One region of the Nonomuraea sp. NPDC051941 genome, then DNA from elsewhere that is predicted to be linked to it. Evidence: riboswitches for the same ligand, from Rfam matches in the RefSeq annotation. Region 1 holds a riboswitch; the other holds the start of a gene.
What was found. A riboswitch is a leader RNA that binds a small molecule or an ion and turns the genes downstream of it on or off. The one in region 1 is predicted to bind S-adenosylmethionine.
Positions count from the first base shown of each region.

Region 2: linked by a shared signal. The riboswitch ahead of thrC (threonine synthase) and the one ahead of ACIHFD_RS43990 (aminotransferase class V-fold PLP-dependent enzyme) in region 1 are both predicted to bind S-adenosylmethionine.

Region 1 is NZ_JBIUCF010000035.1:100,984-106,342, reverse strand. It holds gene ACIHFD_RS44000 (cytochrome P450) at 1-1,131, opposite strand, end outside; gene ACIHFD_RS43995 (TerC family protein) at 1,141-1,878, opposite strand; SAM riboswitch class IV at 1,991-2,106, shown strand; gene ACIHFD_RS43990 (aminotransferase class V-fold PLP-dependent enzyme) at 2,152-3,444, shown strand; gene ACIHFD_RS43985 (DoxX family protein) at 3,488-4,138, opposite strand; gene ACIHFD_RS43980 (NADH-quinone oxidoreductase subunit D) at 4,262-5,359, shown strand, end outside.
Region 2 is NZ_JBIUCF010000089.1:937-6,295, forward strand. It holds gene ACIHFD_RS64715 (MoaD/ThiS family protein) at 43-318, opposite strand; gene thrC (threonine synthase) at 343-1,575, opposite strand; SAM riboswitch class I at 1,589-1,730, opposite strand; gene ACIHFD_RS64725 (RNA polymerase sigma factor) at 1,810-2,364, opposite strand; gene ACIHFD_RS64730 (trehalose-6-phosphate synthase) at 2,396-3,826, shown strand; gene ACIHFD_RS64735 (hypothetical protein) at 3,833-4,414, opposite strand; gene otsB (trehalose-phosphatase) at 4,450-5,220, opposite strand; gene ACIHFD_RS64745 (DUF3263 domain-containing protein) at 5,260-5,359, opposite strand, start outside.

The DNA of each region.
Region 1 (5,359 bases):
CGGCTCCTCCCGCAGTTCGAGCTTGGCCGCCCGGTCCAGGAGCGCGCCGTACGACTCGATGAGCTCGATGCGGGCCAGCGGCGCGCCCAGGCAGAAGTGGATCCCGGCCCCGAACGAGATGTGCGGATTGTCGGCCCGCCCCACGTCGAGCCGGTCCGGGTCCTCGAAGACCGCCGGGTCGCGGTTGGCGGAGCCGAACAGCAGCGCCACCTCCGACCCGCGCGGGATCTCCACCCCGTGCACCTCGATGTCCTCCAGCACCCAGCGTTCGAACATCTGCAGCGGCGTGTCCCAGCGCATCACCTCCTCGACGGCCGTGGGCAGCAGCGAGCGGTCCTCGCGCAGCCGGGCCAGTTCGGAGGGATTGCGGAACAGGGACCACCAGCCGTTGCCCGTCACGTTCACGGTGGCCTCGTGACCGGCGTTGAGCAGCAGCACGCACGTGCCGACCAGCTCGTCCTCGGTCAGCTCGTCGATCTGCGCCAGTGCGCTGATCAGGTCGTCGCCGGGAGCCCGGCGGCGCTCCGCGGCCAGGGTCTTGAGGTAGTCGGCGAACTCCGACGCCGCCCGTACCGCCGTGTGCTGGGCCTCGAGGCTCGGGTTGAGCTCGTACATGCCGCAGATCTCCGCCGACCAGGGGCGCAGGAGGTGGCGGTCGGCGTGGGGGATGCCGAGCATCTCCGCGATCACCGTCACCGGGAGCGGCTCGGCTACCTCGGCGAGCAGGTCGCCGCCGCCCTTCTCGACGAACGCGTCCACCAGGCCCGCGGCGATGGCGCGCACCCGGGGACGCAGCGACTCGACCATGCGCGGCGTGAACGCCTTGGAGACCAGCCGGCGCAGCCTGGTGTGCACCGGCGGCTCCACGTCGAGCATGCCCGCCCTGATCACCCGCCAGAACGGCTCCTGGAACTCCGGCTCCGCCGGCCTCCCGAACTCCTCGTTGGTGGCCACGTGGAGGTGGGACCGCCCCAGGCGGCGGTCCCTGAGCAGGGCGTTCACGTCGGCATGACGTGAGATCAGCCACTGGTTCGTCGGCTCGAAGTAGCTGACCGGCGCCTCGCGCCTCAGCTCGTCGTACACCCGGTACGGGTGCGCCACGAAATCCGGATCCCAAGGGTCAAATCGCACTATTTCATCTTAAGGAGTGGGGTCCTCCTGTTGCGCCGTCCGCTTGCTCCGCATGCGGATGTTCAGCAGCTCGACGACGAGCGAGAACGCCATCGCGAAGTAGATGTAGCCCTTGGGGATGTGCTGGCCGAAGCCCTCGGCGATGAGCACCACGCCGATCAGCACGAGGAACGACAGCGCCAGCATCTTGATGCTCGGGTGCCGGTCCACGAACCTGCTGATCGGCCCCGACGCGAACAGCATCACCAGCACCGCCACCACGACCGCCGCGATCATCACGCCGAGCGTGTCGACCATGCCGACGGCGGTGATGACGGAGTCGAGCGAGAACACGATGTCCAGCACCATGATCTGGATGATCACCGAGGCGAAGGAGGCGGCCGCGGCCTTCTTGCCGTCCTTGCCCACGGGGCCGTCCATGCTGTGGCCGATCTCGGTGACGCTCTTGCCCAGCAGGAACAGGCCGCCGAGCAGCAGGATCAGGTCGCGTCCCGATATTTCGTGACCGAAGACGGCGAACAGCGGCTCGGTGAGCTGCACCACCCACGACAGGGCGAGCAGCAGGAGCAGCCGGGTGATCAGGGCCGCGCCCAGACCCAGCACCCGGGCTCTGTCCCGTTGTTCGGGAGGTAGTTTCCCGGCCAGGATGGAGATGAAGATGATGTTGTCGATCCCCAGCACGATCTCCAGGGCGACCAGGGTGAAGAAGCCGATCCAGATCTGCGGGTCGGTCACCCAGTCCAACATTTACGCACCTCCATGACACATGAGCGGGATTTCCGGTAGCAACGAGTCAGCCGCCGAATAAGTTCACGGAGTTGCGATCGATGGAGGGGATTGGGTTATAGTCTCCGCCGTAGGTCATGAGTGCCAGCGACAAGCCCCGGCTAGCTGGCCGGCAACCCTCGCGTCCGCGGCGGGGTGCCCCGGGTGAAGACCTGGTCCGTCATGAAGTGTGGCGGGCAAGCGCGGGCTCCGTGGCTGCTTCCAGGGGTCCGATGACCCTGAGGGAGATGTGCCGTGTCCACGTTGACGATCTTCAGCTCCGTCCCCGCTCGCGCCGCCGAGGCCGAGGCCGTTCCGGTCGCCACGAGCAGGCCGATCCCCGCCGTGCTCGGGGCCGATCTCGAGGTGCCGGTCAAGGGCGGCCGGCTCGTCGGCTACGCCAACCTCGACTACGCCGCCAGCGCCCCCTGTCTCGAGCCGGTCAGCGCCGCCGTCACCGCCGCGCTCCCGGCCTACTCCAGCGTCCACCGGGGCGCGGGCTACGCCTCGCAGCTCACCACCGCCCGCTACGAGCAGGCCCGCCACACGGTGCGGGCGTTCGTCGGGGCCCGCCCGGACGACGCGGTGATCTTCACCCGCAACACCACCGACGCCACGAACCTCCTGGCCCGCTGCCTGCCCGCCGGCACCACCACCGTGGTCTTCGACACCGAGCACCACGCCTCTCTCCTCCCCTGGGAGAAGTCCGTACGGCTGGCGCCGCCCGCCTTCCCCGGCGAGGCGGTCCGCGCCGCCGACGCGGCCCTGGCCGGCATCGACGGCCCCAAGCTGCTCGTGGTCACCGCCGCCTCCAACGTCACCGGCGAGCTCTGGCCCATCGCCGCTTTGGCCCACGTCGCGCACCGGCACGGCGCCCGCATCCTGGTGGACGCCGCCCAGCTCGTACCGCACCGGCGGCTCAACCTGACCGCGCTCGACCTGGACTACGTGGCCTTCTCCGGGCACAAGCTGTACGCGCCGTTCGGCGCCGGGGTGCTGGTCGGGCGGCGCGACTGGCTCGCGGACGGCGAGCCGTACCTCAAGGGCGGCGGCGCGGTGCGCTCCGTGGGCGACGACACCGAGTGGCACGACGACCCTGAGCCGCGCCACGAGGCGGGCACCCCGAACGTGCTGGGCGCCATCGCCCTGGCCGCCGCCTGTGACGCGCTCACGGCCACCGGCTGGACCGCGCTGGTGCGGGAGGAGGAGCGGCTGATCGCGCGCCTGCGGTCCGGGCTGGCCTCCATCGAGGGCGTACGGGAGCTGTCGCTGTGGGGGGACGACCACCCGCGCGTCGGCATCGTGTCGTTCACCGTGGCCGGCTACTCGGCCCGCGAGGTGGCCGAGGTGCTGTCCGGCGAGTACGGCATCGGGGTGCGCGACGGCAAGTTCTGCGCGCACCCGTTCGTCCGGCACCTGTTGGGTGAGGCCGACGGCGGATGTGAGGACGGCACCGCCTCCGCGGTGCGGGCCTCCATCGGCATCGGCTCCACGCAGGAGCACGTGGACCGGCTGGTCGAGGCCGTGCGGGACCTCGTGAATCGCTGAGTCGGCCGTCGAGTCGGCGCTGAGTCGACTGCTGAGTCGGCCGCTAGACGGCGTCGGAGCGGTTCGGCGGCTTGCGGTGCGGCGGCGGCTCGTCGGAGACCAGGGCGTCGATGTCCCTCATGTCGTCGTCGTTGACCCCGCCGGCCCGGTGCTCGGTCGGCTGCCTGGGCACCCGAGGCGCCTCGGCGGGCGTCGTGAGGCCGCCGGGCCTGGTCGTGACGTTCGACGGCTCCGAACGCTGTGGCCGCGCGGCGCTTTCCTCCTCGGCGGCCCGGCGTTCCGAGCGCCGGCGGAACATCGCGGCGAAGATCCCGTCGATCCCGATCCGGCCGCCTCCCAGCGCCAGGAACAACAGGGCCAGTGCCCCGAGCGCGCCGGGCAGCTCCCAGCCGCCGGCGCTGGACAGTACCCCGTGCCCCGCGTGCACGTACGTGATGGCGCCCAGCATGTTGACCAGCAACAGCAGCCCCACCAGGCGCACCAGCAGGCCCAGGATCAGGAAAATGCCGCCCGCCATCTCGACGAGGGTCGCGAACATGGCGGCGAGCTCCGGCATCGGGATCCCCATCCCCTTGAACGCCTGCCCCGTGGCCGCAAGACCGCCTTCCCACTTCTGCGCGCCGTGGACCAAGAAGATCACGCCGGTCACCACCCGTGCGATCAACGCCGCGACATCAAACACAACTCTCTTCATGGTGTTATCTCCCCCCGGTTCCTTGTATTCCTCCCCGTGTCCGAGTTAGGGATGCGTTTCCGTACCATTCCTTGACCCGGCCCCGCCCTGGCCCAGCAACCGGCGCGGTGGCAGCATTGCCATATGACGGAACGTGTGGTCGGGATCGGCGCGGGTGCAAAAGAGCTGGCCACCGAGGACATGATCCTCAACATCGGCCCGCAGCACCCGTCGACCCACGGGGTGCTCCGGCTCAGGCTGACGCTCGACGGCGAACGCATCACCGCCGCCGAGCCGATCATCGGCTACATGCACCGGGGCGCGGAGAAGCTGTTCGAGGTCCGCGACTACCGTCAGATCATCATGCTGGCCAACAGGCACGACTGGCTGTCGGGGTTCGCGAACGAGCTGGGTGTGGTGCTGGCCGCCGAACGCCTGCTCGGCATGGAGCCCCCGGTCCGGGCCGTGTGGGCGCGCACGCTGCTGGCCGAGCTCAACCGGATGCTCAACCACCTGATGTTCCTCGGCTCCTATCCGCTGGAGCTCGGCGCGATCACGCCGCTGTTCTACTCGTTCAACGAGCGCGAGCGCATCCAGGCGGTCATGGAGGAGATCTCCGGCGGCCGCATGCACTACATGTTCAACCGGGTCGGGGGCCTCAAGGAGGACCTGCCGCTCGGCTGGCTCGACCGGGTGTCGGAGGCCGTCGCGGAGACCCGCCGCCGCGTGCCCGACATCGAGAACCTCATCCTGCACAACGAGATCTTCATCGCCCGCACCAGGGGCGTCGGCGTGCTCTCCCGCGAGCAGATCACGCAGTACGGCGTCAGCGGCCCCATCGCCAGAGCCTCCGGCGTGGACTTCGACCTGCGCCGCGACGACCCGTACCTCGCCTACCCCGAGTTGCCCGTGAAGGTCGTCACGCGGCAGGCCGGCGACTGCCACTCCCGGTTCGAGGTGCTGTTCGACCAGCTCAAGGTCTCGCTCGACCTGGCCGACGCCTGCGTCTCGCGGCTACGCTCGCTGCCTCCCGGGCCGATCAACCAGCGCCTGCCGAAGGTGCTCAAGGTGCCGGAGGGCCACACCTATGCGTGGACCGAGAACCCCCTCGGCATCAACGGCTACTACCTGGTCTCCAAGGGAGACAAGACCCCGTGGCGGCTCAAGCTGCGCTCGGCCTCGTACAGCAACGTCCAGGTGCTGCGGGAGATGCTGCCCGGCCACCTGGTCGCCGACATGGTG
Region 2 (5,359 bases), on a different contig from region 1:
GCGCCCACTAGGGGCGCCTTCCACACGTGTGATCTATAGCACTCAGCCGCCGGCAACCGCCGGGATGATTGAGATCTGAGTGCCCTCAGGTGCCGGAGTGTCGAGCCCGTCGGCGAAACGGACGTCCTCTTCCCCAACGTAAACGTTGACAAAACGACGAATCTTGCCCGATTCATCCAGAATTCTCGCGCCGATCCCCGGGTAGTCGGAGTCGAGCTTGGCAAGCACGTCACGAAGAGTCGCGCCCTCGCCACTGACTTCGGCGTTGCCCCCGGTGTAGGTGCGCAGAATGGTGGGAATCCGCACCGAAACGCTCATGGTTTAACTCGCCTTTCCTGGTTGTCAGACAGTCGCGCGGAACGCGTCGAGGGAGGGCCGGATCACGGCCGTGGGCTGGGCGTCGTCGCTGATCGCGTCGAGCGTCTTGAGCCCGTCGCCGGTGTTGAGGACCACGGTCTCGGCCTCGGGGTCGAGCCGCCCGCTCTCGGCGAGCTTCTTCAGCACGCCCACGGTCACCCCTCCCGCGGTCTCGGCGAAGACGCCCTCCGTCGAGGCCAGGAGCTTGATCGCGGCCACGATCTCGGCGTCCGTGACGTCCTCGACGGCCCCTCCGGTGCGCCGGGCGATGTCGAGCACGTACGGCCCGTCGGCCGGGTTGCCGATGGCCAGCGACTTGGCGATGGTGTCGGGCTTGACCGGCTGCACGACGTCGTGCCCCGCCTTGTACGCGGTGGAGACCGGCGAGCACCCGGCCGCCTGCGCCCCGAAGATCTTGTACGGCGTGTCCTCGACCAGCCCCAGCTGCACCAGCTCGCGGAAACCCTTGTCGATCTTGGTGAGCTGCGAGCCGGAGGCGATGGGGATGACGATCTGCTCGGGCAAGCGCCACCCGAGCTGCTCGGCGATCTCGTACGCGAGCGTCTTGGAGCCCTCGGCGTAGTAGGGCCGCAGGTTGACGTTGACGAACCCCCACTTGTCACCCAGCGGGTCACCGATCAGCTCGGAGCAGAACCGGTTGACCTCGTCATAGGTGCCGTCGATCCCGATCAGCTTCCCGCCGAACACGCGAGCCATGGCGATCTTGGCCGCTTCGAGGTTGGCCGGGATGAACACGCACGCCTCGAGCCCGGCGCGCGCCGCCGCCGCGGTGACCGCGCCCGCGAGGTTGCCCGTGGAGGAGCAGGAAAGGGTGTGGAAGCCGAAGTTACGCGCCGCCTCGACGGCGATGGCGACGACCCGGTCCTTGAAGGAATGGGTGGGGTTGCCCGAGTCGTCCTTCACGTACAGGTTCTTGAGACCGAGTGCGCGTCCGAGGTTTCCGGCCTTGACCAGTTTGGTCCAACCCGGGTTCATATTGGGCTTACTGGCGACGTCAACCGGCACCGGGAGCAGCGACCGGTAACGCCAGATGTTGGCGGGACCCGACTCGATGTCGGAGCGGGTCACCGTACCGAAGGAATAGGCCGCTTCGAGCGGCCCGAAACACTCCAGACACGCGAAGCTCGGACCGAGCGGGTAACGCGTGCCGCACTCACGGCAGGACAGACCGACAGCAGGACCAAAGTCGAGCGACATGAAGCGAGGCCTTCCCTCATCTTCGCCTGCGGCCACCTTGACCGCAGACCGGAATTGGCACCTTGTCCCGGTCGGCCTCGCCCTGTCGCGAGTCTCAAACCGGGAGGGTTGCCGGGGCTTCGCAGGGCCGGTCCCTCCACCCCTCTGGATGAGCAATATTCAGTTGTTGAAAAGGACTCTACCCGTCGATGGGGCCCAAATGGCCACCCGTCTCAAGATGCGAGACGTGGCGTCTCAGCGATAATCATCACCCAGCACTCCCTGCACGTATTTGCGGGCCTGATGAATGCGCGACTTGGCGGTGCCCAGGGGGATGCCGAGCTGCTCGGCCACCTCGTTGTAGTCGAGCTGGACGATGTCGCGCAGCACCAGCGCCTGCGCCAGGTCGGGCTTGTCGGCCTCCAGCGCCTCCATGGCGTCGAGCAGGTCGAGCCGCGAGCCCGCGATCACGCTCACCCGCGCCACGTCGGGCTTCTGCGTGGGCAGCTCGTCCGAGGTCTGCTCGGCCGCGCGGCGTTTGAGCGACCTGTACGTGGTGCGCGCGCAGTTGGCCGTCACGATGTGCAGCCAGGTGCTGAACCGCGCCCGGCCCTCGAACCGGCCGATGTTGCGCGCCACGGCCAGCAACGTGTCCTGCGAGGCTTCCTCGGCATCCTGGTGATAGGGGAGGATCCGGGCGCAGTGTCGCATCACATCGGGCTCGATCCGCGCCAGGAGCTCGCCAAGTGCGCGATGATCTCCTCCTGCGGCCGAGCGGGCGAGTTCCTCGGTTAGCTCATCTAGCGCCATAGCTGGGATCCTATGGGCGAAGGGAGCGTAGATGAACAGCGTCCTGGTGGCCTCCAACAGAGGACCCGTTTCCTTTACCGTCTCGGACGACGGCGAGCTGACCATGAAACGCGGTGGCGGCGGCCTGGTTTCTGCACTGTCCGAGGTGGCACGGAAGGACGGCATGCTGTGGGTGTGCGCGGCGCTGTCCGACGGCGACCGCAGCGCCGTGCGCCTGGTGCCCGGCGGCCGGATCGACCACGCCGGCTACGACACGGGCCCGGTGCGCATGCTCGACATCCCGCCCGCCACCTTCCACCGCGCCTACAACGCCGTGGCCAACTCCACCCTGTGGTTCGTCAACCACCTGCTCTACGACATCCCCAACTCACCCAACTTCGGCACGAGGTTCGAGCGCGAGTGGGAGTCCTACCGCGACTACAACGGCGCGTTCGCGCTGGCGCTGGCCGAGGAGGCCGGCCACGGCGCCCGCGTCATGGTGCAGGACTACCACCTGACGCTGACCCCGGCGATGCTCCGCGCCGAGCGGCCGGACCTGCGCATCGCCCACTTCAGCCACACCCCGTGGGCGCCCCCCGAATACTTCTCGCTGCTGCCCGACGAGGTGGTCGGAGAGGTCCTGGAGGGCATCCTTGGGGCCGATCACGCCGGGTTCCTGGCCGACAGGTGGGCGCAGGCATTCATGGACTGCTGTGAAGCGCTGCTGGGCGCGGAGGTCGACCGCGTGGGCCGCAGCGTCACCCACGAGGGCCGGACCACCCGCATCGGCGTGCACAGCCTCGGCGTGGACGGCGACGCGCTGTGGGAGCGTGCCGTCGAGCCCGACGTCGAGTCACACATGACCGCGCTCAGGGAGCAGGTGGGCGACCGCCGGCTGATCGTCCGCATCGACCGCACCGAGCTGTCGAAGAACATCGTGCGCGGCCTGGTGGCCTACCGCGAGTTCCTCGCCGCGCACCCGGAGTGGCACGGCAAGGTGGTGCACCTGGCGTTCGCATACCCGAGCCGGCACGACCTGCCCGAATACCGCGAATACACCGCGTCGGTGCTGCGCTGCGCGCAGGAGATCGAGGACGAGTACGGCACCGAGGACTGGGACCCGCTGATCCTCAACGTCAACGACGACTACCCGCGTTCGCTGGCCGCGTACCGGATGGCCGACGTGCTGCTGGTCAACCCGATCCGCGACGGGATGAACCTGGTCGCCAAGGAGGGCCCGATCCTGTCCACGAGGTGCGCGCTCGTGCTCTCGCGCGAGGCGGGGGCGGCGGCCGAGCTGGGCCCGCACGCGCTCGTGGTGAACCCGTACGACATCAGCGGCACGGCCGCCGCGCTGCACGCCGCGCTCGTCATGCCGGAGGACGAGCGCCGCATGCGGCGCGACAAGCTGCACGCCGCGGCCACCGCCCTGCCCCCGCAGAAGTGGCTCGCGGCCCAGCTCGACGCGCTGGCCGAGATCTGAGCCCGGTCAGGTCCAGTCGGCGTGCTTGAGCGCGTCGGCCAGCCCCGGCGTGTTCCACTGGTCCACGATGAGGATCTTGCTCTGCGGCAGGTACCACTCGCGCTGCGTGAAGCGGAGCAGCACCTTCGTGGTCGAGCCCGAATACTTGACGCACTCCGACTTCCACGCGTTGTAGGCGGCCTTGTGCCCCGCGCCGACCTGGCGCAGACCCCTGGTGACCTTCGGGCCGATGGCCTCGCCCCACTTCCGGTTGAACGGGCACGGCTGCACGTCGCTCGCCGTGTAGAAGGGCCTCTTGCCGGTGTACGGGCCGAACCCCTCGGCGCCGCGCTTGATGGACGAGGGGCCGAGGACGTAGAAGGCGTCGCATTCGGGCGTCCCCCAGCCCATGGGCTTGCCGCACTTGCCGGTCACGATCTGGACATCGTCGCCGAAGCGGTGGACCACCCACTTGATCGGGATGTACAGGGTCAGGCCCTTGCGCAGCTTGACCGCCTGGGCGGGCGCGGCGTGGGCGGGCAGGGAGGTCGCGAGGAGGGTGGCCGCAGCCACGGCCACGGCCACGGCGGCGAGGTGTCGCTTGTGCATGCGCCCGACCCTAGGGAGCGCGACTTGCAGCTCAATCACGAACGGCTGAAAGCCGCCACAAGCTCCTCCAGCAGCGCGACGACGCCGTCGGGCCCGTCCACCACGATGTCGGCCCGCTCGGCCAGCTCGGTGACCTCCGCGGAGCCGCTGCACACGGTCACGCCGGGCAGCCCCGAGAGGCGTACGGCCTCGAACGCGGCCAGGTCGCCGAGATCGTCGCCCACGAACATGGCGGACCTGGCGGCCCGCTCGGCCAGGAACAGGCTGAGCGCCTGCCCCTTGTCCATGCCCGGCGGCCGCAGCTCCAGCACGAAGCGGCCCGGCTCGACCACCAGGCCGCGCTTGCCGGCCAGCTCGGCCAGCGGCTCGCGCAGCCTGGCCAGCGCGCCCTCCGGGTCGGAGCTGCGCCTGGTGTGCACGGCCACGGCCCGGCCCTTGTCCTCGATGGTGACGTCTCGCAGGCCCAGCGACTCGAGCAGCAGCTGCAGCTCGGCCTCGGCCTCGAGCACGCCCGGAGGCGGCGGGGGCCCGGAGATCTGCCCGGCCTCCCAGCGCTCGAAGCCGTAGTGCCCGAGCACGACCAGCCGGGGCACGTCGGCCAGGCCCGGCCCGAGCTCCAGCGCGGTGGCCGGCGGCCGGCCGGTCACGATGGCCACCGCCAGGACGTGGGCGCCGAGCTCGGCCAGCACCTCAGGCGCCTTCGGATGGATCACGGCCTCGGCGGGATCGGGCACGATCGGCGACAGGGTTCCGTCGAAGTCGAGCCCGATCACGGCGCCCGCCGGGTCGTCCAAGATCGCTTTCATTCCAGGGATGTTCCTCACGCGGCTGCCGTACCCAGCCGGTCAGGGACGCATGCCGAGTCTCCTGGCGGCGCGGTCACGCTGACGGGTGGACCGTAACCTGCGCAGCCGCTTGACCAGCATGGGATCGTGCTCCAGCGCC